2 regions of the Pseudoalteromonas sp. NZS11_1 genome follow, and region 2 is predicted to be linked to the other one. Evidence: riboswitches for the same ligand, from Rfam matches in the RefSeq annotation. Region 2 holds a riboswitch; the other holds the start of a gene.
The links. A riboswitch is a leader RNA that binds a small molecule or an ion and turns the genes downstream of it on or off. The one in region 2 is predicted to bind lysine.

Region 1: it holds a riboswitch for lysine, as region 2 does, so the genes downstream of both, dapA (4-hydroxy-tetrahydrodipicolinate synthase) here and lysC (lysine-sensitive aspartokinase 3) in region 2, are expected to answer to the same signal.

What each region holds. Positions count from the first base shown of each region.
Region 1 is NZ_JADYXK010000012.1:89,434-101,471, forward strand. Features, by position in the region: gene I6F44_RS10600 (2OG-Fe dioxygenase family protein) at 1-385, opposite strand, end outside; gene acnB (bifunctional aconitate hydratase 2/2-methylisocitrate dehydratase) at 586-3,183, opposite strand; gene I6F44_RS10610 (OmpA family protein) at 3,476-4,531, opposite strand; gene I6F44_RS10615 (protein adenylyltransferase SelO) at 4,928-6,340, opposite strand; gene I6F44_RS10620 (DNA-3-methyladenine glycosylase I) at 6,352-7,047, opposite strand; lysine riboswitch at 7,240-7,439, shown strand; gene dapA (4-hydroxy-tetrahydrodipicolinate synthase) at 7,630-8,514, shown strand; gene I6F44_RS10630 (2,3,4,5-tetrahydropyridine-2,6-dicarboxylate N-succinyltransferase) at 8,530-9,270, shown strand; gene I6F44_RS10635 (PLP-dependent decarboxylase) at 9,270-10,475, shown strand; gene I6F44_RS10640 (succinylglutamate desuccinylase/aspartoacylase family protein) at 10,481-11,602, shown strand; gene I6F44_RS10645 (phospholipase A) at 11,818-12,038, shown strand, end outside.
Region 2 is NZ_JADYXK010000016.1:38,709-50,746, forward strand. Features, by position in the region: gene I6F44_RS12360 (ATPase) at 1-1,586, opposite strand, end outside; gene I6F44_RS12365 (condensin complex protein MksE) at 1,583-2,131, opposite strand; gene I6F44_RS12370 (hypothetical protein) at 2,135-3,406, opposite strand; gene nhaD (sodium:proton antiporter NhaD) at 3,629-4,876, shown strand; lysine riboswitch at 4,978-5,150, shown strand; gene lysC (lysine-sensitive aspartokinase 3) at 5,226-6,629, shown strand; gene I6F44_RS12385 (4'-phosphopantetheinyl transferase family protein) at 6,702-7,460, opposite strand; gene I6F44_RS12390 (sodium-dependent transporter) at 7,602-8,924, shown strand; gene I6F44_RS12395 (2-hydroxyacid dehydrogenase) at 9,019-9,999, opposite strand; gene I6F44_RS12400 (glutathione peroxidase) at 10,110-10,670, opposite strand; gene I6F44_RS12405 (NAD(P)-dependent oxidoreductase) at 10,792-11,673, shown strand.

The DNA of each region.
Region 1 (12,038 bases), on a different contig from region 2:
CTGCAGGTGTATCACTGTTAATTGCAAGCATACGGAACTGATGAATTTCAATATCACGCTGTTCATCAATACCGGTAAGTTGGCGAAACTCATTTACAATGCTTTTCATGCCTTCTGACTCAAGTAAACTTTGCTCTAGGTTTTCGTAAGTACGCTCTACATTACCTTGAAAAGTATTAATTGAATCGTCTTGAACAAATGCTTTGGTTTGTTGTAACTTTATTTCACCATTTTGCATTTTAACTACTGAGTAACGACGTTTACGAAAGGCACCATCTGCATATGGATTTGCAGGCAGGTTATCAAAAGAAGGCTTAACCAAATCAATATTTGCTTGGTTAACAAAACGTAGTTGAAGTAAATTCTGGTTGTTTAATGCTGTCATAAAATCTCGCCTAAAATAATGAGAATATTGATGAGGATTTTAATGCATTTTGATAGGAATTTTTGCGCGATTAATTACTTTAAAAGTAACTTAAGACTAGATTTAATACAATAATATAAAAAAAGAAGCATGAACTATCTAATATTTATTTTAGCCAATAAAAAACCCGCCTAAGCGGGTTTTTAAACAAACTCTAAAAATTATACAGCTTGTTGAATAATCACGTTGTCTGCTTTTTTAGTGTAAGCAGGCATACGGTGGAAGTTCAAGTAACGGTATGTATCTGACGCCGTTGCATTGATCTTCGCAGCATATTCTTGGTACTCAGCAACTGTTGGTAATTTACCAATGATTGCAGCAATTGCAGCAAGCTCAGATGATGCTAAGAATACGTTTGCGCCATTACCTAAACGGTTAGGGAAGTTACGTGTAGAGGTAGACACAACCGTTGCTTTATCTGCAACACGTGCTTGGTTACCCATACATAGTGAACAACCTGGAGTTTCGATACGTGCGCCAACACGACCAAAAATACCGTAGTAACCTTCTTCTGTAAGTTGGTCTTTGTCCATCTTAGTAGGTGGAGCAACCCAAAGCTGAGTCGGAAGTTGACCTTTAAAGCCATCAAGCAACTTACCAGCAGCACGGAAGTGACCAATGTTAGTCATACAAGAACCGATGAATACTTCATCAATTTTCTCGCCAGCAACATCAGAAAGAAGACGCGCATCATCTGGGTCATTTGGAGCACAAAGAACAGGTTCTTTAATCTCAGCTAAATCAATTTCAACGATATGCTTGTACTCTGCATCAGCGTCAGCTTCCATTAGTTCTGGGTTAGCTAACCAATCTTGCATTGCAGTAATACGACGTTCAATCGTACGTACATCGCCGTAACCTTCAGAAATCATCCACTTAAGCATAACAATGTTTGATTCAAGGTATTCAGAGATAGACTCTTTAGATAACTTAACAGTACAACCTGCTGCCGAACGCTCTGCAGATGCATCTGATAATTCAAACGCTTGCTCAACAGTTAGGTGCTCAACGCCTTCAATTTCTAGTACGCGACCAGAGAATTCGTTAATTTTACCTTTTTTCTCAACTGTTAATAAACCTTGTTTGATACCGTAGTAAGGGATTGCATGAACAAGGTCACGTAAAGTGATACCTGGTTGCATTTCGCCTTTAAAACGAACCAAAATAGATTCAGGCATATCAAGTGGCATAACACCGGTTGCTGCTGCGAATGCTACTGCACCCGAACCTGCTGGGAATGAAATACCTAATGGGAAACGTGTATGTGAATCACCACCAGTACCTACGGTATCTGGTAATAACATACGGTTTAACCACGAGTGAATAATACCATCACCTGGACGAAGTGAAACACCGCCACGGTTCATGATGAAATCAGGAAGCGTATGGTGAGTGCTTACATCGATAGGCTTAGGATAAGCTGATGTATGACAGAAAGACTGCATTGTTAAATCTGCAGAGAAACCTAAACATGCTAGATCTTTAAGTTCATCACGTGTCATAGGACCTGTTGTATCTTGCGAACCAACAGTTGTCATTTTAGGCTCACAGTACTGACCTGGGCGAATACCTGCAACGTTACATGCTTTACCAACCATTTTTTGCGCTAGTGTGAAGCCTTTATCAGAAACTTCTGTTGCTGTTGGTACTTTAAATGTATCAGTTGCGCCTAAGCCAAGAGATGTACGCGCTTTATCAGTTAAACCACGACCGATGATTAGTGGAATACGACCACCAGCACGAACTTCATCTAAAATCACATCAGATTTAAGCTCAAAAGTAGAAATCACTTTATCAGTACCATGTTGCTTAACAACACCTTCGTACGGATAAATATCGATTTGCTCGCCCATGTTGAGTTCATCAACATTTAATTCGATTGGTAATGCGCCTGAATCTTCCATTGTGTTGAAGAAGATTGGAGCAATTTTATTACCTAGACATACACCGCCAACACGCTTGTTTGGTACAAACGGGATATCATCGCCCATAAACCAAAGTACAGAGTTAGTTGCAGACTTACGAGAAGAACCCGTACCAACAACATCACCTACGTAAGCAAGTGGTAAACCTTTAGTTTTTAATTCTTCAATCTGAGTAATTGGACCAACTTCGCCCGCTTTATCAGGTGTAATACCATCGCGTTCAATTTTTAGCATTGCTAAAGCATGAAGTGGGATATCTGGACGAGACCATGCATCTGGTGCAGGAGACAAGTCATCAGTATTTGTTTCGCCAGTTACTTTAAATACAGTAACTGAAATCTTTTCAGCAACAGCTGGTTTATTAGTAAACCATTCTGCATTTGCCCAAGACTCAATAATTTGCTTAGCGAATGTATTACCTGCTTTTGCTTTTTCTTCTACATCGTAAAACGCATCAAACATAAGTAATGTATTTGAAAGGCCTTTAACTACGATTGGTGCAAGTGTTTCGTCATCAAGTAGGTCAATCATTGGTGCGATATTGTAACCGCCCAACATTGTACCTAATAATTCTGCCGCTTTTTCTTTAGAAACAAGTGGAGAATTAGTTTCACCTTTAGCTACAGCTGCTAAGAAGCCCGCTTTAATATAAGCAGCATCATCAACACCTGCTGGTATACGCTGAATGAACAAATCTAAAATGAATTCTTCTTCACCTGCAGGTGGAGTTTTGATTAATTCAATAAGATCAGCAGTTTGCTGAGCATCTAATGGCGCTGGTACGATACCTAACGCGGCACGTTCTTCTACGTGTTTACGATATTCTTGTAGCACAATATTGCCCTCTTGGTGACGTGAAAGTATCCGGTAGCGCTTCAAGCGCAAATAAGTTACCCAATACTTATAGTATTCTAACGCGTAATTATAAAGCTTTTATGGATAGATGAAAATCCATCCAGTTACGCAACTGATTATACCGATTATAAATACTATGAATAGTGGTTGTAGTAAAAACTATTTTCATGAATACTTGTTAAGTAAGAATCATTACCATTAACCAATATTAATTTATTACAGGCATAAAAAAACCCAGCACTTGGCTGGGTTTTTATTACAAACTATTTAATTAACGTAAAACTTTAACGTTTTTGATAGTTTTGATATGCGCTTCTACACGGCGGTTTTCTGCGTTTGCAGCTTTAGTGTTTGCATCATTTTTAAGACGCTCTTCACCTAAACCAACTGTAGTAATACGGTCTTTAGCAATGCCATCAGAAACTAATTGCTTAGCTACTGCATCAGCACGTTTTTTAGATAACCATTTGTTGTAAGTTGCTTTACCTACAGAAGAAGTGTGACCTTCTAAAAGTACTGTTGTATCTGGGTACTCTTTTAAGAATGCAGATACTTTTTCAATATCGTTTAAGTACTGAGTAGATACTGCTGAAGCATTGTTAGGGAAAGTCACTAATAAGCTTACAGTTACTTCTTTATCTTCATATAAAGTACAACCAGTGCCATCAACTGCATCAGTCATAGGTGTGTTAGCACACTTATCATCTGCATCAGCAATGTTGTCGTTGTCGCTATCTGTAGGAGCTACAGCTACTTCAACAATTTCTGGAGCTGGTTTAACTGGCTCTACAGGAGCTGAATTTTGGCCGAATAAGTAGTTAATACCAATTTTAGCGCCTACATCTGTGTAGCCACGGTCAAGACCTTGGTATACAGCTGTTTCAGCATTTACAAATAAGCCATCTGTAATGAAATGTTGGTAACCAACACCTGCATTTAAGAATGTGTTGTCATCTACTACGTCCATTTCTTTAATACCGAAAAGACCGTAGAAAGGACCACCATTTAAATGGTAAAGAGCATCAATACCGTAACGCTCGCCATCAATACTGTTGCGGTTGCCAGCAACTTTATCAAAAGCATTAAAATCCATATCTGCATATTCAAGACGTGCGCTCCAGTAATCACTGAAACGGTAACCGGCTTCAACACCCCAGCCAGTTGATTCATTTACGTCAAGACCAGCTTGAGCACGCATGTTTTTCCAAGATGCGTCATAGTAGTCGCCAAATGCGCCAATGTAGAAACCTTCTTCTTTATCAGCAGCGAATGTAGATGCGCTAGTTGCAGCCAACGCGATTGCAATTGTAAGTGATTTTAATTTCATTGTTTTCTTCCCATTTGAACAATTTTAAATTGTAGCTAATCGATACTAGCTCAATCAGTTTTATATAGACTAACTGAGCCTTTGTTAATCAATACTTAACGAAAAATAAAGTTTATAACTTTTTTCTATGCCCAGTCACAACACACATCCACTTACTATAGGCGAAATTAAAACTTTATTGAAAAATAAATATAGTAGTTTTTTGTAAATTAGTACTTAGCAAGGAATGTAAGAGCAATTAAATTAAATGCACTTATAAATGTAAATGCAAAGAAACATTGCTTGGCTTTAATTCGGCGCATAATACCACCAGAATTAACATTCCCCTAGATATATGCGCATGTTTGATTAAAAAATGACTCTTTTTAATCATGTGGTTATATTTAAAGTTAAGAGTTAAGTACCACAAAAAGTCTGGTAATCATTCTCATTTATCGGCGTAGCTTGAAATTCTGATAATTTTTCACTGTCAGAATACGGGTTACTGGCTATTTTTATAAAGCGCTGTAGCAACTCACTAGACCCAGTAGCGTTATATTGTGCAATTATTTCTTCGATCACATGATTACGCGGTATTACACGAGGATTTGCAGTTCTCATTACTTCATAACTATTATCGTCGGTTAAGCTTACCCACTTAGCTCTCCATTCAATTAGCGACTCTGGTATTATTACTACTTCTTCTTTTAAGGATTCAGTAAGCGCATCAAAAGTATTGGTGTAATCGAGCTGGTTATCTTTTAATAGTGTTAACAACTCTGCGATTAACTCGCCACTACTATTGCAAGATTCATTTAAACCCAGTTTTTGTGCCCACATAGCCGTAAACTCAGTATTAAATTGCTCAGCAAAGCTATTAATGTATGGCGTCATTAACGAAACAGCTTGTTCGTCATCATCGCTGATAAGCGGTATTAAACTCTCAGCTAAACGAGCACAGTTCCAGTTAGCTATATTAGGTTGATTACCAAATGCATACCGACCTTGTTTGTCGATAGAGCTAAATACAGTATCAAAGTCAAAGCTATTCATCATGGCACACGGGCCGTAATCAATGGTTTCTCCGCTTACTAGCGTATTATCGGTATTCATTACTCCGTGAATAAAGCCAACACGCATCCAGCTCACAACTAGCTTAACTTGGTTTTTAATCACAGCGCCTAAAAATGCTAAATAGCGCTGCGATCCTGTATCTGTTATTTCTGGGTAGTGTCGCTCTATAGCTAAATCGGCTAAATTTTTAAGTCCTTCAACATCGCCTTGCGTCGCTAAATATTGAAACGAGCCAACACGAATATGGCTCGTTGCTAAACGAGTCACTATGGCGCCCGCTTGTGGCGGATTACGATAAACCGTTTCACCACTACCAACAACCGCTAAGCAGCGTGTGGTTTTAATGCCTAGTGCATGCATTGCCTCGCTCATTACGTATTCACGAATAGCAGGACCAAGTGCACAACGCCCATCTCCCCCTCTTGAGTAAGGAGTAGCACCAGAGCCTTTTAATTGAATATCCCACAACTGGTTTTTATCATCATTAATAGCGCCCAGTAAATGCGCTCGCCCATCGCCTAAACGTGGTGAAAAATGTCCAAATTGGTGCCCAGAGTAACCAAGTGCTACTGCAGGAATCGCCTGTTTTTCGTTACCGCTAAAAGTGCTAGCACGCAAATCAGCTGCAACGTTAATATTAAACTCTTTTGCTAAGCTCTCGTTCCACAGTAATAACTGAGGAAAGGCAACACTTGCAGGGAAATCTTCTATCGCAAAGTTTTCCGTAATGTCTGTGTATCTTGGCACTAATTTCATGGTAATTCCTATTATTGCTGACTTATACCAACACGGTTGTCACCAACGCCATAAGCAACAATTAAACTTAACTCTTGCATACTTAAGCCGCTTTGCTTTTGCATTTCATTAAAAAAAGCTTGGGCAGCACTCAGTGATTTTTTAGTTTGTAAGCCGCCGTCTATAATTTTATGAGCACGTAAGTAATTCTCTACATCGCGTGATAGTAAAAAAGTATCTTTACCAAGTGCTCGTAGCGCATAAGGTCCTGTATTTCCGCCTAAACGCGAACCATGTTTTTTTAAATACGCCCATAAACCAATAATATCGTCTGCTGGCCAATTAGCGACAAACTGGCTAAAACTGCCATGTTCCCCTGCTATTTCGTGGATCATGTAAGCATTTTCGGTAATTGTTTTTACTTTTTTATAGTTACGAACGATTCGCTCATCCGTTGCTTTTTGTTCCAGCATATCAGGTGGCATCATTAATAACTTATCAACGCTAAAATCCCAAAAAACCTCTCTAAAGCCTGGCCACTTATTATTAATGACTGACCAATAAAAGCCGCTTTGAAATACTTTTCGAGTAAATTCCTCAAGCCAATCGTCGTCACTTAACGTGCTTAGTTGTTTTTTAGATAGCGGTTTTGCAAGTAATAACTTAAGCATTTTTTCGGAGCCTTTTCGCTCTACCGCTCGCTTATAAATATCGCTAAATTTTTCCATACTAATTAAATACCTCACTACTTATATTGCTAGTGTACGAGAAAAGCACCCAATACGTAACCACTCCCATTATGGATGAATGAATATGCATTTAGTCGCTTGACACCTAGACGGCTAAAATGCTTTAATCGCCGTAATTACCCTATTTAAATTGCACAGGTTTGTAAGTTTTTACTCTACAAACAGGTGTAAAGGGCTAGAAGAGGTGCGTTATTCAGGTAGCGTATGTTAGGAGCGCAAACTCCAGTGAGCATACGTGAGGGGAATTAACGCCGAGAAGTAACCACTTTTGCGAGGTGTTTATTTCGGGCGACTAGGTTGAACCCTAGCGACTGTCACCAATAGCTGCTTATAAAAGCAGCTTATTAGTTTGGTGGAGAGCTTCTGGTCTTAAATATTAAGGCCGTGCGCCCTATTATTTTAAGCCCATTCGCTCTTCGAATTATTAGTTCGAACGACGTTAATGCGGCTCCTTCCATAAAGCTTTTTAACTCTTCGAATAATACCAATTGCATTAAATTAGTTATCGCTAAAATGATCACGCTTTTAATAAAGTTGGTACAAATTATAAGTTCGTGAGAGATGATCAACAACTTCAATTTAAACGACTACTCATTGTGGACCGCGCTCGTAACGCCATTTGATCAACACGGCGATGTTGACTACAACACGTTAACTAAACTGGTTAGCAATCAAGAAGCAGCGCATAACGGTATTTTACTACTTGGCAGCACGGGCGAAGGTTTAGCACTAACGCTAAAAGAGCAACAAGCCATTGTTGAACACGTATGCCAGCTAAAACCAGCAGTACCACTCATGGTTGCTGTGGGCGGTAGTAACTTAAAGCAACAAATTGAGTGGGTTAACTACTGTAATACACTCCCAATTCATAGCTTTTTACTTGGCTCACCGCTTTATGCAAAGCCTGGCGCTATAGGTCAAACTCATTGGTTTGAAAGCCTACTTAATGCAAGTGTTCACCCGTGTATGCTTTATAACGTACCGGGTCGAAGTGCTGTTAGCATTCCAACGGCAACAATTCAAAACTTACAAAATAATAAAAATTTATGGGCGTTAAAAGAAGCGAGCGGCAGCATTGCTCAGTTTGAAGCTTATCGCCAAGCTGCACCTAATTTAGCTATTTTTAGTGGCGACGATGCGCTAATGCCTTATTTTGCTCAAGCTGGCGCAAAAGGGTTAGTGTCGGTAGCTGCAAATGCATGGCCCGCACAAACTCACGAGTTTGTTAAACGCAGCTTAAGTGGTCAACACCCTAATTTATTTGCCCAGTGGTCAAGCGCTATTAATAGCCTATTTGCTGTTGCAAACCCTATTCCCGTAAAGGTATTGATGCATTTGCAAGGTCGCTTAAGCAGCCCGCAACTTCGTCCACCTTTAACACACCTTGAGTTAACTCAAACCGATTGCATCACAACTGCAAACAACACCATTTTATCTTGGCATTAAATACAGGTTTTTATAATGAGCTGGTTAGAACTATTAAATAATTTAGAATCGGGCGCAGTACGCGCAGCATCACAAAACGAAAGCGGCCAATGGCAAGCTAACGTAGAAGTAAAACAAGGCATTTTGGATGCCTTTAAAAATGGCACTAATACTGAGTTTGCCGGTGGTTTTGTTGATAAGCATAACTTAGCTCCGCAAGAATTTAGTACTGACGATGGCGTACGTATGGTGCCGGGTGGCTCTAGTGTTCGCCGTGGTGCTTATGTTGCTAAAGGCACGATTATTATGCCACCAGCGTATGTAAACATTGGTGCATATATCGACGAAGGCACAATGGTAGATAGCCACGCATTAGTTGGCTCGTGTGCACAAGTAGGTAAAAACGTACATTTAAGTGCTGCAGTGCAGCTTGGTGGTGTACTTGAGCCAATTGGTGCAAGCCCAGTAGTTGTAGAAGACGACGCCTTTATTGGCGCTGGCTGTATTATTGTTGAAGGTGTAGTTATTAAAAAAGGCGCAGTACTTGCCCCAGGCGTGCGTTTATCAGCAACTATTCCGGTATACGACTGCGTAAACGAGCGCCAACTTGATAAAGGCGAGCCAATCCCAGAATATGCCATTGTAATACCGGGCTCTCGCCCTGCTTCAAACGAGTGGGCGCGCGAGCAAGGCCTAAGCATGTCGTGTGCGTTAATAGTTAAATACCGCGACGAAAAAAGCGATGCATCATTATTGCTTGAAGAGGTTTTACGATAATGAGCTTTTTGAGCACGCCTATCAAAACCGCTGTAAATACAATTACACAACAACTTGATACACCTTTTTTTGTTTACGACCTAGATCAACTAAACGCGCATCTTGCACGTTTAGTTGCGCAAACCGATGTAAAACTGTGGTACGCGGTAAAAGCAAATCCACTGTCTAAAATTATTCAAAGCTTAGACAGCGCTGGCTTTAATTTTGACGTAGCAAGTAAAGGTGAGCTTGAGCAAGTGCTAGCACAAGGTATTAGCTCACAGCGCGTGCTCAACACAGGGCCTGCAAAAAGCCCTAAACAAATTAAACACTTTATTGAGCGCGGAGTACGTATATTCGTAGCCGAAAGCCTCAATCAAGTACGTTGGTTAAACCAACAAGCGCAACTACAAAATACGCAGTTACAAGTATTACTGCGAGTGCAATTACGCTGGCCTGAAGATGAAAAAAACCCACTGGGCGGCGACAGCCTTACGCCGTTTGGTTTGGGTTGTGATGAGTGGCAAGCACTCAATGTAACCGACTACCCTACACTTAAGTTTGACGGCTTACATATTTTTCAGTGGGGCAACATGCTTAGCACGCAAAAGCTAAGCGAATTGTGGTCACAAATGATTGCACCACTTAGCCAACTTGCCAGCGATTTAAACATCAATCTTAAAGTTTTAGATTTAGGTGGCGGTTTAGGTATTCCTTATACACAAAATGAAGCAACGCTTGATTGGGATGATTTAATAGCTGCGCTCGCTAAAATTAAAAGTGATGCGGGTGTAGAAGAGTTGTGGATGGAGCTTGGTCGCTATGCCGTTGGCGAATGCGGTCATTACGCCAACCCAGTAGTCGAACGCAAACAAAACTACAATCAAGAACAAGTCATTTTAACCGGCGGTATAAATCACCTATTGCGCCCCGCTGTTACCAGTCAAGATTTCCCTGCTGCGTTACTGCGCGAGTCCAATGCAAAAACTCAAGCGGTCACTTTATACGGGCCGCTTTGTACCGCGCTTGATTGCTTGGGTGAGCATAACCTACCAAGCGATTTAAATGAGCACGACTGGCTAGTGTTTAGCCAATGCGGTGCTTACGGCTTTACCGAAAGTATGCCGTATTTTTTATGCCACGAGCTAGCTGCCGAGTATACCCTGCAAAACGGTGAGCTTACCTGTGTTCGCCAAGCTGAAAATGCCAGTCATTATTTAAGGTAATAACTATGAGTAATACAACCCACATCAGCCAAGAGAACATTGTAGTAGGGGAAGTTGCAAACGGCTTACCACTTACAATTCCTGTTTATCGCTTAAAAGGCGATGGCACAGGACCTAGTGTTTATATTCAGGCCAATATGCATGGCGCTGAAGTGCAAGGTAACGCGGTTATTTTTCAGCTACTTGAGCAATTAAAACACCTTAATCTTAATGGCGATATTACATTAGTACCCTATGCCAACCCAATTGGTTGCAATCAAAAATCTGGCGAGTTTACCCTTGGTAGGTTCGACCCGATTACGGGTACTAATTGGAATCGCATGTACCACTACAATAAAAATTTAGTGACGCAGTTTGCAAAAAATCATACTCAGTATGATGACGCTACATTAAAAAGTAACTTTAAACAGGCGCTTATTGACGAAGTAGACAGCAAACTCAACGGCCCTGCTTATTTACTTAATACGGGTAAACGCATTGCGCTTAACTTACAAAAGCTCGCTCATCAGGCTGATATAGTACTCGATTTACACACAGGCCCTATTTCAAGCAAACACTTGTACTGCCCAACTTATGCAACCGACAGCGCGCGCTATTTTAATATTGAACATGTACTGCTTATTCCTAGTGATTTTGACGGCGCTATGGACGAAGCTAACTTTTGCCCATGGTGGCATTTAAGTGATGCACTTAGCGGGCAAGGTCGCGAATTATCAATACCTGTAGAAGCATTTACTGTAGAGCTAGGCAGCCAAGAAAAAATAGACTTAAAAGAAGCACTAAACGATGCTAACAGCATTTTAAGTTACTTAAATCACAAAGGCGTACTGCAAAACGCAACGAATACCCCTGCTGATATTACTCGTTATGCGTGTAATTTAGATGACTATTTTGCTTACTACGCCCCCATTGGCGGTATGGTTGAATACATAGCACCACTTGGCGGGCACATTAAAGCTGGTGAGCCTATTGCTAATATTTTACGGATGGAACGCTACTTAAGCGAGCAACCACTGCAGACACTTACTCTAGATTGCGATGCAATTGCCATTTTGCACTTTGCCTCAGCGAGTGTTAACCAAGGCACCGAGCTTTATAAGTTTTTTACTAACATATTTGAGCTTTAGCTCACCCTTCTCATTGCGTGAGAGCAGATTAGCTAAAATAACTAATCTGCATTAAAAAAGCGGCCTAGGTCGCTTTTTTTCTGATCTATATTTACTTTATATACGTATAATGATTGCTGTGAATACAAATTCAGTAAAAGTTCACCGTTACATATGTAAAAAGACGTTATAATTAAATTAACGCATACAACAACCCGAACTCACAAGGAATTACAATGAGCTGGCGCCACTGGATCACACTTTCTGCCTTAATAAGTACAGCGACCTTCGCACAAGAAGAAGTTTCTACAAACGAGCAAGATAACGACATCGAACTTGTAAAGCAGTGTATTTTAAATGAAGTAATTGGCGGAGACGGTAAACAGACATTAGACGATCTTCGTAAAAAGTGTTCAGCTCTTGAAGAAAACAAACAACTTACCGCGCTTGATAAACG
Region 2 (12,038 bases):
AGGGCGCTCTCTGCGCTCATAAGCTCATCGTATAGCGCGTCTTTTTCTTTTTGCTTGTCGGCAACGTTTGCTGCAACATCGCGTTGTTGCTTAAACTCTTTAAGTGAATGCTCAAGTGCATTTAGCTGAGCGGTTAATTGCTCCTTGTTTTCGCCGCTTTGCATTTGCACAGGCGAGAGCTTTTTGAGATTAATGCTCGCACCTGGTAGCGTTAATACACCGCCTTTAACGTTTTCACTTAATAGCGATAAAAACTCCCCAAACGCGTCTTCGTCATCAATGGTTATATCGCCATTAGTGGTGGTCGCAAACGAGAGAATATCTGGGTTTAAAATGCGCGATATTTCTTCTACTTCTTTTAACGAGAGGTCTTCGCGCATACGGGTAAACAAATTAAACTCAAGGTTTTTAAGTTGCAGCTTTAAGCTCTTAATTTGTTTTTGTGTTTCGCTAATGCGGTAGTCAAGCGTGTGCAGGCTTTGCCCTTGTGCGCTGGTTATAGAGTGCGAAAGCGACTCGTAATCTTGCTTTAACTGAGTCAGGCTGGTTTTAAGAGTGGCTTTATTTACCAGTTCAAATTCGCTTTTAAGCGCATCGTAATCTAAAAACCACTGCTCAATTTGTGTTTGTCTGCGCTCTATGTCGCGCGATTGCTGTACGTATAGGCTTTGCTTTTGCTCAAACTCGTGTTTTTCGTGCTCAATATCTTCAAGCGCAATGCCCAACTCATTAAGTTGCGATTCTTGATAGGTATCAAAATCAATCAGTGCTTGGTCAATTTTAGGTGCGTATGCGGCTAATTTACCTTTAAGCACGGTTTGGTTTTCAAGCATTGATTCAAGCGCGGCTATTGGCTCTTGCATTGACTCAAGGGCTTTTAATTCGCGTTTTGAGCGATTTACTTTATCAAACGAGCGGCGCCATACTTCATAAAAGTCGACCTTAGAGTTTGACATATGGCGTTCAAACACGCGTAGCATAAAGCGTTTTACGTCGCTTGCGCCTAATTTGTGTAAGTTAAGAATACGTCTAAATATTTCTTTATAAATAGAAGAGTCTTGCACATTGTTAAGCGGGATCATTTTTAAGTTAATGTCGCCGTCAAAAGGCGTTGCACCGCCAGTCAGTAGCGCGTTTAGCTCTTGTGCTTTAAGCTCAATAGGGTTGTAGTTAAGCGATTTTAAATGGTTGAACAGCTTGGTAAATTTAATAATAGTTTTACCTTGCGTGTACTGCTCTAAATCAAGCTTTCCTTGATAACAAAAGTACTGATGCGCGTAACCGGCAATTTTACCAAGTCCCGCAACGCCTATTACTACCGAGCCATGAGGCAAGTTAGCTTCGAGCAAAATGTACGACTGATCGGATGAAAAATAAAACTTACGGGTTTCATCTAAATCGTGTCCGTCCCATTCTGTTAAGCGCAAATCGTTAATAAGCGGAAACTGCAGGGCGTTAATAACTGAGCTTTTACCTGTGTTATTGGGCGCGCAAATAGAGCTGCTTTTATCAAGCGGAATCACACATTTTGCATAGCCTGCAGTGTTAAGTAGGGCGAGTTTACTTAGTCCATATAGATTTTTCATTCCTCGTCCTCTGTAATGTAGGTTTCTTCGTTTACTTCCATGAGTGCATCTATGTAGCGGTGAATTGGCGCTTGTAGCATAAAGCCGCCTTCTACTTCACGGGCTAAACCTAAGCGCACCATGCGCAGGTAAACGTCTTTGCGCAAATCAGATCCCGAAAATATCTCAAGCTGATCAAACAAATGTTTGTTAATTTGCACCAGCGTTTGCATAAGCTCTAAATCGTTTACGTCGTCAAACAATGCGCGCATTGGGTCTTTACCCGTATTGGCGTAGTGCTCAATTAAAATGTAAATAGTGAGCGCGATAGCGCGAGATATTTTGCCCATATTGGGTGTGCTTTCGTCGCTACCAAAATAATAAAAGCCACGGCTGTCGCGTTTTAAATCGTTACCTAAAGCGGTAAATAGGGCGGTGTAGTCTTCTATGTGTTGGTCAAGCTCTTGCCACATTACGTTGTCTTGCTCGCAAATGTGATAACCCGCTACTAATTTTTTATTAATGGCTTGTAGGTGGGTTAGCTCGTCTAAGTTTATGTGTGTCATGGTTTATTTACCTGCCTTTGAATCTGGCTGAGGCTCTGAATTAAATGGATATAAAGAAAAGTGCTGACCGGCAATTTTTACGCGGGCTTTTTCATCGCTTTGAATTATTTTAATATCGCTGTCGCTGACTAATTTTTGATACAAAAATAGCATTTCGTCGGCATCGAGATTTGGGTAGCTTTCGTCTAAAAATTGCAGCAAGGGCTGCGGCTTTTTGCGTTTTTTATTAAAGCGCTTAGCAAAGCTGGTTTTAACATCGTTGTAGTCAGGAATATTAGGCGTAACAAATGCAGGCACGTCTTGCTGGTCAGGCAATTGGTATTCTTCGTGTTCAAATTCAACCAAGCTTGCCATGTAAGCCACAATATGACGTTGCTGACCAAGCGAATATCGCTGCGCGTCGCTCACAAAATGTGGCTGTACAGCACTTAGCATGTTGTCTACGCCATTTTTGCGCACAAGCCCAAGTACTTTGGCTGCTTGGCGAGTAATTAAGTTATTACGGCGTAACTCTTCGCGTAGCGGCATAAGCATGTCGGCACTTTTACGTAAGCTTTCTCGACCCACTAAATGCATTTCGAGTATACGGGTACGTAATTGCTCAAGCATGCGTTTGTCGTTGTACGCTTTACCTGAGCGCTCAATGTGCAGTATTTGCTTACTTATTTGCTCTTCAATGAGGGTAAAACATGCATGAAATTCACCGCGAATATCAACCATTTCAAGCATTGGCTCTATGTATTCGTCAAACGCTTCTATTACCGCTTTATAACGCTTTTGCAGCGATTGCACCGCATTATTAGATTTAGCTTGTTCAACAATATTTAAAATAGCGTTTTCGTTGTGTGCGTATAGCTTCATTATTTTACGCACCCGATCATCCATAATGCGGCTGTAGCGGCGTAAATCGTCAAAGTCTTCTATTTCGCCAGCGTTATCTAGGCGATTACCTAAACGTGCAAGGTCGTCGACTAATACGCTAATTTCTTGCGCTAAACCTAAATGCTCTTCTTGCAGTAAAAACGTAGCAAAGTCGGCAATGGCACGATTTATTTCAAGCTGAGAGGATTTAGCCAGTGGAATTAAAATATCTTGGTTTAACAAACGATTTGTTTCTTTATAAATGCGTTCGTTTGACCACGTGGGCTGCTTTTGCTTAATCGCATTTTGTACGTCTTTTAGGCTAAAGTCAGCCATTTTAAAACGTTTAAATAATAGCTCTAATACACCCCAATGTTCGGTTATGGTGTTTAGCAGCTTTTTAGCTGGGATCATAAGAGGTTACAACATCCTAGTATTTTATTATTGAGTTCTTTTAGAAGACTCATTATTACGTATTTTTAATTAACCTTGTCTGTATATAGTATTCGTTTTTAAGACCATTTAATAATAGTTTTTGCATAGAGGCAGTGCTAAAATTCGCGCCGAAAATAGGCACATGAAATGGAATGTTATTTGTGTGTTCTTTAAAACTATATCAAAGGTTGTTTAACTACCATGGTTTCCTCGATTATTCTAACCCTGATAGCGATTGCATTTTTACTGATCGTTATAGAAGATATAATCCATGTCAATAAAGCTAAAACCACGCTGTTTTTTGGTACGCTTTGCTGGATTCTTCTTTTTATATACCCTCTACACGGGCAAAGGCCCGATACGATTCAACACCTTTTAAATGAAAATATTTTAGAAATTGCCTCGTTATGGTTATTTTTAATGGCTGCAATGACCTTTGTAGCGTATTTAAATTCAAAGGGGTTTATAGAAAACATTGTTCACCGCGTTATGCCAAAAAGTATTAGCGAAAAAAAGCTCATGTTTTTAGTGGGTGGTTTTGCATTTTTGTTTTCGTCGATTTCAGACAACGTAACAGCTACGCTTATATCGCTTGCGGTTGTTATGTCGTTAAAACTTGAACCTAAAAAGCTCATTAAATACGCCACGCTTATTGTGTTTGGGGTTAACTCAGGTGGGGTATCGCTAATAACAGGTGACGTAACCACACTAATGATATTTTTAGATGGCAAAGTAACCATTGCTCATTTATTACTACTTATAGCGCCAGCACTTGCAAGCGTTATGCTGCTAGCCGCGTTACTATCTATCGGTATGAAAGGGCGTGTTGAGTTTGCTGGTGCAGGTAAAACCCGCATTGAAAAAACCGACATTACCATCGCTGTTATATTTTTATCTACCGTAGTGAGCACACTTATGCTGAGTGTAGTTTACAGCGTACCGCCTTTATTAACCTTCTTGTTTGGCTTATCAGTGATGTTTTTAGTAGCGCAATTTTTAATGCGCAAAAAAGACATAAACAAAGACATAATCGATTTTGTTCGCGATATAGAATACGACACATTATTGTTTTTTGTAGGTGTACTTTTACTTGTAGGCGCACTTAAAGAAATTGGTATGCTAAGTAAATTTACCGACCTATACACGGTAATGGCACCTGAGTACGCAAACTACTTAATGGGCATATTATCAGCAGGGGTCGATAACGTACCGCTTACTGCTGCTTTATTAAAAGCCGATATAGTAATGAGCCAACAACACTGGTTGTCGTTTACTTATGCAACGGGCGTGGGCGGTTCAATGCTTATCATTGGGTCGGCTGCGGGTATTATTGCCATGAGCAAAGTTAAAGCGCTTACCTTTATGAGCTACTTGCGTTTATCGCTGCATTTATTAATTTGCTACACCGTAGGTTATGCAGGCTCTTATTACATGGGCAGTTTTATTTAACTCATAAATTATTAAATGCTTGACAGCTAGACGTCTAAACGATAACTTTCAAAGCCCCGCTACTTAGTGGGGTTTTGTTTTATTAGCCACTGGTTAATAAAGCATTCAGAAGAGGTGCGATACTTAGGTACTTAATGTTAGGCGACGAAAGCCAATGATCATTAAGGAGGGAAGTACTCGCCGAGGAAAATAATGATACGTCGTCATTGTTTTTCGGTTTATGGGGCTGAATCCTCAAAACTGTCACCAATATAGGTGGAGAGCTTCTGGCAGTGGACTTATCTTTAAGCATTCCTTTGCCAAGTTCTTCTTGTTTTATTGCGGTTTGGATACCGCGAAAGGAGACTAAATGACTACCCAATCAGCGCCACAAACAGTACTTCAAACAGAGTTAAGCGCAAAATCAGATTACATCGTTGCCAAATTTGGCGGAACCAGTGTTGCCAACTTTGAAGCGATGAGTCGCTGTAGCGAAATTATTGTTGCAGATAAAAGCGTACGTATTGTTGCCGTGAGCGCTAGTGCCGGCGTAACTAACCACTTAGTTGCACTGTGCAAACCAAGTATTACCTCAAGTGAGCGCCAAGAACACATAAACGGTGTGCTTGCTATTCAACAAACTATTTTAGATGAGTTATCGCTAGATGCCGATTTAGCGGTTGGCTTTAACGAAACCCTAAAAGCATTTCAAACATTGGCTCAAGAGTCACTAACAACCGATCAGCAACACGACGAGCTACTTAGCTTTGGTGAGCGTTTGTCGTCGTATTTGTTTGCACAAGTGCTGCGTTTACAAGGTTTAAACGCCGATCGCTTTGATGTGCGCAAGGTGCTTAAAACCGACAGCCAATTTGGTAAAGCAACGCCAAATGTTGCAGCCACAGCGCAAGCCGCTAAAGAACATTTAATCCCGTTATTAGACGCTCAAGTAATTGTGACTCAGGGCTTTATTGGCAGTGACGAATACGGTCAAACAACAACGCTTGGACGTGGTGGTTCTGACTATAGCGCTGCATTATTAGCTGAAGCAATCAACGCTAAAAGCGTGCATATTTGGACCGACGTAGTGGGTATTTTTAGCACCGACCCGCGTTTATGCGCAAAAGCGACACCCATTGCTCGTTTAAGTTTTGACGAAGCCGCTGAAATGGCGACCTTTGGCGCAAAAGTATTGCACCCAGCAACTATTTTACCAGCGAGCCGTAGCCACATTAATGTATTTGTAGGCTCTAGCCGCGAGCCAGAGCGTGGCGGTACATGGATTGAGCGCGAAAAATCGCAGCAACCAGGTATACGCGCAGTAACGCAACGTAAAAACCAAATATTGCTTACGCTTAAAAGCCCAGAAATGCTCCTAGCAAGCGGCTTTTTAGCACGCGTATTTACACTATTAAGCGAATATAATATATCGGTAGATTTGGTAACTACATCAGAAATCAGCGTAGCTATAACCCTTGATAACGCGCAGAACGCATCGCGCCCAGAGCTCGATCAAGAATGCCTAGATAAGCTTGCAGAGTTTTGCCATGTTTCGGTAGAAAACAACCTAACACTGGTGGCACTTATTGGCTCTGAGATTCAATTACGCCAACACGAAATGAACTTAATGAGTGTACTAAAAGACTTTAACATTCGATTAATTTGTCACGGTGCTAGTAAGCACAACCTGTGCTTTTTAGTAGAGCAAACTGAGTCAGATAACGTAGTACAGTCTATTCATAGCCGTTTATTAGAAAATGATTTTGCTGCGTAAGTAATCGTTATTCAGGAAAATCACCTAGTAAAGTTACCTAGTAAAATCACCTAGTAAAGTTACTTAACAAAATTACTTAACAAAGTCGGTTAATAAAAAGCATCGCCAGTCGATGCTTTTTTTATGCACCACACTCACATCAAAACAAACATTGCTGTTACTACTATCAACTACAGTAACGTTATTACTGCTAGCACTCAGCTTTGCACTATGTAATTCGTCAAACACATTAGGGCTAAGTAATTTTGCAATAGGGCGGCTGGTGGCTTTAGCAAGTGACTCTTTTAATGTCCAAATTCTAAAAAACGTATCTGCTTGGGCTTGGGTATTAGTGGGCTCGGTAATAAGTGTAATTTCATCATTATGGTAAAAATGCTTAGCGAGCTTTTCAAACGGGCGCTTTAGGCTTACTTTTTCAATATCAAAACCAAACTCACTTTTATCAAGATTTAGCGCTACCCCAACTAAACCATGCGAGTGCGAAATACAGGTATTAATAACATCATCACTTACATGTATTTGCAGCTTTGAGCTTGCCTCGTCAAATTCGGTACTCATTTTATTAAGCGCCACGTGCGCATGTTGCGGCTGCGCTACTTTAATAAGGTGTTTTAACAATAACCGCGTCGCTAAATACTCTTGCTTAGCTGGCGGGCTTTTACGGCGGTTTATAATAGTTAATTCAAATGGGCTTAAGCAATCGGGCAAATTAAAGTCACTAAGCTCAAGTGTTTTAGCATTAAATAATAAAATACTGTTACTCGCTAAAGACAAGTTTGCCAATTGAGTTGAAGTAATACTCAAGGCGTTTTTAAAATAGTGTCCAGTCATAAAAGCCCTAAAGCAAAAGAAGTCGCTGATATTGTGAGCGGTTAACGCCACTAATAAAGGCTGGGTACAATTTTATTACTCAGCTGGCATGAAATATGGTTTAATTCACAATAATCAAAATAATAACAGATTTGTAGATGTATGGCACAAGTGCGTGATGGGTTTCAAAGCCGACTTGGTTTTGTTTTAGCCGCTGCTGGCGCAGCAGTGGGTTTAGGTAATATTTGGGGTTTTCCTACGCAAGCGGCCAACCATGGCGGCGGCGCTTTTTTACTGGTTTATTTTATTGTTATATTTTTACTTGCGCTCCCTGCGCTGTATACCGAACTTTATTTAGGTCACAAAGCACAAGCTAACCCGGTAAAAGCATTGGGCGATGCATGGCAAAGCACTAACCGCAAAGTAGGCGCAACAGCAGGTTATATTGGTCTTGCGGGCGCGGTTGTTATGCTAAGTTTTTACTCAATAGTAGCAGGGTGGATGCTCTCCTACGCTATTGAACCCATAACGACCTTTTTAGGTTTCACAGGCGCAAGCGAATTTTTACATAGCGACTCAGTGCTGCGTAATTTTGTATTTACGCCGCTTATGCTTATTTTAACCGCCAGTATTATTTTAAAAGGGGTTAAATCAGGAATCGAAACCTGGTCGCGCCGTTTAATGCCACTGCTACTCGTATTGCTTGTTGGTTTAATTGCCTACATTGCAACACTCGATGGCGCAAGTGAAGGCTTTGCCGCGTATTTAATTCCTGATTTTAGCCAAATACTCGACCCTAATTTGATTATTGCCGCAATGGGGCAAGCGTTCTTTTCGCTCTCGTTAGGTGTGGGTTGTATGATGATTTACGGATCGTATTTACAGCCAGATGCTAATTTACCAAAGCTCACAGCCGGTGTTGCCTTACTCGATACCAGCGTTGCTTTTTTAGCGGGGTTACTTATTATTCCTGCTATTTATGTGGCGCAGCATAACGGTGTAGAGGTATTTAGTGGCGGTAAACTGATTGGCGAAGGGCAACTTATTTTTGCTATTTTACCTGCGCTATTTAGCACCATGGGCGAAATTGGTTTATTAGTGGGTTTACTGTTTTTTGTATTAATGTCTATCGCATCGGTTACGTCAACTATATCGACAACTGAGATTCCGGTGGCGTTTTTAGTCGAAAACCACAACGTTAGCCGCACCAAAGCAACGTGGGCGGTAAGCGCCGTTGTACTTGTGTGTGCAAGCGCGATTATACTAAATTTTGATTGGTTATTTGGCTTAGTTATTATGCTATTTACTCAATACCAATTGCCGCTTATGGGCTTGTTTTACTTTATTACAGTAGGGTGGATGTGGCAGCGTGGTAATAAATTACACCAAGCAACAACCGGCGTACATTACTGGTTTGCTCAGTATATTCGTTTTGTTTGCCCAATATTAATGACCTTGGTATTTGCAAATGTTGCGTTTGGTTAAGCTCTATTTAAAGTGAATTTTTAAACAAAAAAAGCGAATAGGGCTCACCTTATTCGCTTTTTTTGTGCCTGTTATCTAGGTATAGCTTAGGTCTTTATAAAACCTCATTAGTTAGAGGCCTACCTTCACTTACTTCAAGCGCGTTAAATACGGTTGTGTTTGCTATTTCGGTAAGTGCTTCTTGCGTAAAAAAGCCCTGATGACCCGTCACTAAAACATTTTTAAAACTCACTAAGCGCGAGAATATATCGTCTTGATTTATTTCGTCGCTGTGGTTTTTAAAAAATAGCTCCGACTCTTGCTCGTAAACGTCAAGTCCCAGGTAACCTAGCTTTTTAGTTTTAAGCGCGCTAATACACGCGCTACTATCAAGTAATGCACCGCGTGAAGTATTAATTAACATAACGCCGGTTTTCATTTTACTAAATGCCTCATCATTTATTAAATGATGAGTTTGCTCGTTCAGTGGGCAATGTAAAGAGATCACATCGCTTTGGCTAAGTAAGGTGTCTATATCGGTAATTGTATAATTGCCAGGTTGCGCGTATGGGTCGCACACTAATACTTTAGCGCCAAAGCCATTTAAAATGCTGCACAGCGCAAGGCCAATTTTACCGCAACCTACAATACCCACGGTTTTGTTGTGCAAGTTAAAACCTAGTAATCCGTTTAAATCAAAGTTGTCTTCGCGTACACGGTTATACGCTTTATGCGTTTTGCGGCTAAGCGTTAGCATAAGTGCAATACAATGCTCGGCTACGGCCTCAGGGCTGTAAGCAGGAACACGTAATACTTTAATTTTATGTGCTTTTGCTGCAGGTAAATCAACATTATTAAATCCTGCACAACGTAGCAAAATAGTATTTATGCCTTGGCTTGCCAATTGTTCAATAACAGTGGCGTTTACAGTGTCGTTAACAAATACGCATATGGCATCAAACCCGTTTGCTAAAATAGCCGTTTGTTCGCTCAGGGCTTGTTCAAAATACGTTATTTTTATATCGCGGTGACCGCGTGTACTTTGTTCAAAAAAAGGCAGTTCGTACTTTTGAGTACTAAAAAAAGCAATGTTCATGGTAATAGCCTCGACGCTTAAGGAGTATTATTTATTACTAATACAATAAACTACTTTATAAACCTGTGCTTTAGTAACACGCATTTTATTGATTTAAATTAAGCCCTAATTTATGCCTTAGCCGACGTAAACAAAGGTATTTTTGACGATACTTTTTTACCACCTCTAGCAGCGCTTAACTTTGCGGCTTGCAGTAGGTTGCTTTCTATTACTTGTTTAAGTGTTTCAGGCTTAGTACGTGGTGCATAGCGTGCAACAAGTTGCCCTTGCGAGTTAATTAAAAACTTAGTGAAATTCCACTTAATTGCACGATTTTGCGAAATACCCCGCGTATGCGACTTTAAATAATTAAACAACGGATGTGTTTCTGGCCCGTTTACCATTACCTTACCAAACACCTCAAACGAGACATTAAATTGCTCTTGGTAAAAGTCTTTAATGGCTAAATTATCAAGCGGCTCATTTTGGCCAAACTGGTTACAGGGAAACGCAAGTACAGTAAAACCATTGCTTTTGTATTGCTGATAGAGCTTTTCGAGCGCGTTTAATTGCACCGAAAAATTACACTTACTCGCTGTATTAACAATAAGAACGGTTTTGCCCTGTAACTGGCTAAGAGAAAAATTTTCGCTGTTAAAAAGTGGTGCATTAAATTGATAAATACTGTCCATAGGTTACCTACTTACCTTTCCCGCTAAGGAAATTTTATAAAGACTTTCATTCGCTTTTTTATCGACCGGTTGACATAATTGAGGTCTAGTTTCTAAGTTATCAGTTTAATAGGTCATTTTTATGTCAATGAAAGTCGCATTTATAGGTTTAGGCGTAATGGGTTACCCAATGGCGGGGCATTTAGCAAAAGCAGGATACAGCGTATGCGTTTATAACCGCACTCAAGCTAAAGCACAAGCGTGGACTGCAGAACATTCAGGAAGCTTTGCACCAACCCCGCGCGAAGCTGCCAATAATGCCGACATCGTATTTATGTGTGTTGGTAATGATGACGATTTACGCTCAGTAGTGTATGGCGACGATGGCGTGTTAGCGGGCATGTTACCGCACACTATTTTGGTAGATCACACCACAACCTCTGCCGAAGTAGCCCGCGAAGTGGCTGCAAAAGCGGCTCTGCAAAATATCGACTTTATAGATGCGCCTGTATCGGGCGGACAAGCTGGCGCCGAAAACGGCGTATTAACAGTTATGGCGGGTGGTAGCGAAGCCGTATTTGCTAAAGTGCAGCCAGTTATGGCGGCATTTAGTCGTTTTAGCCAATTACTAGGCGGCGTTGGCTCGGGACAACTTTGTAAAATGGTTAATCAAATTTGTATTGCTGGCGCAGTGCAAGGTTTAGCTGAAGGCTTACATTTTGCCAAGCAAGCTGGGCTTGATGGTGAAAAAGTAATAGAAACAATATCTAAAGGTGCTGCCGGTTCGTGGCAAATGGAAAACCGTTATAAAACAATGTGGGCGGGTGAATACGAGTTTGGTTTTGCCGTAGATTGGATGCGTAAAGATTTAGGCATTGCACTCGATGAAGCTAAAAACAACGGCGCTACTTTACCAATGACCGCAACAGTCGATCAATACTACGCCGACGTACAAGCTCTCGGCGGCGGCAGATACGACACCTCAAGCTTACTAGCACGCATTGAAGCACTGCATAAAAAATAACGTTTACGTTGAGTATGTCGATGTAGACTGCAAGCTTGCTTGCGTGACGAGCAAAGCCCGTAAAGTGATTTATTCACAAAGAGGTTATGAGTCGCTGCGCTTTTAGAGGCAGTGATAGATAAAAAAGATTATTGTTGGTTTTATGTTTGCTCATTTACTCCTTATTCGCTTCTCTTTGTGAATGGAGTTTTATTTAAGCAATTAAAAGCCGCGCTTTTCACGTGAGCAAGCTCTACGTTTACCCCAAAATATAGATTTATGGTTGTTTTTATAGACGTGAAGCTGCTTGCGTGACGGGCAAAGCCCGTAAAGTAATTTATTCACAAAGAGGTTATGAGGCGCTGCGCTTTTAGAGGCCGTAATAA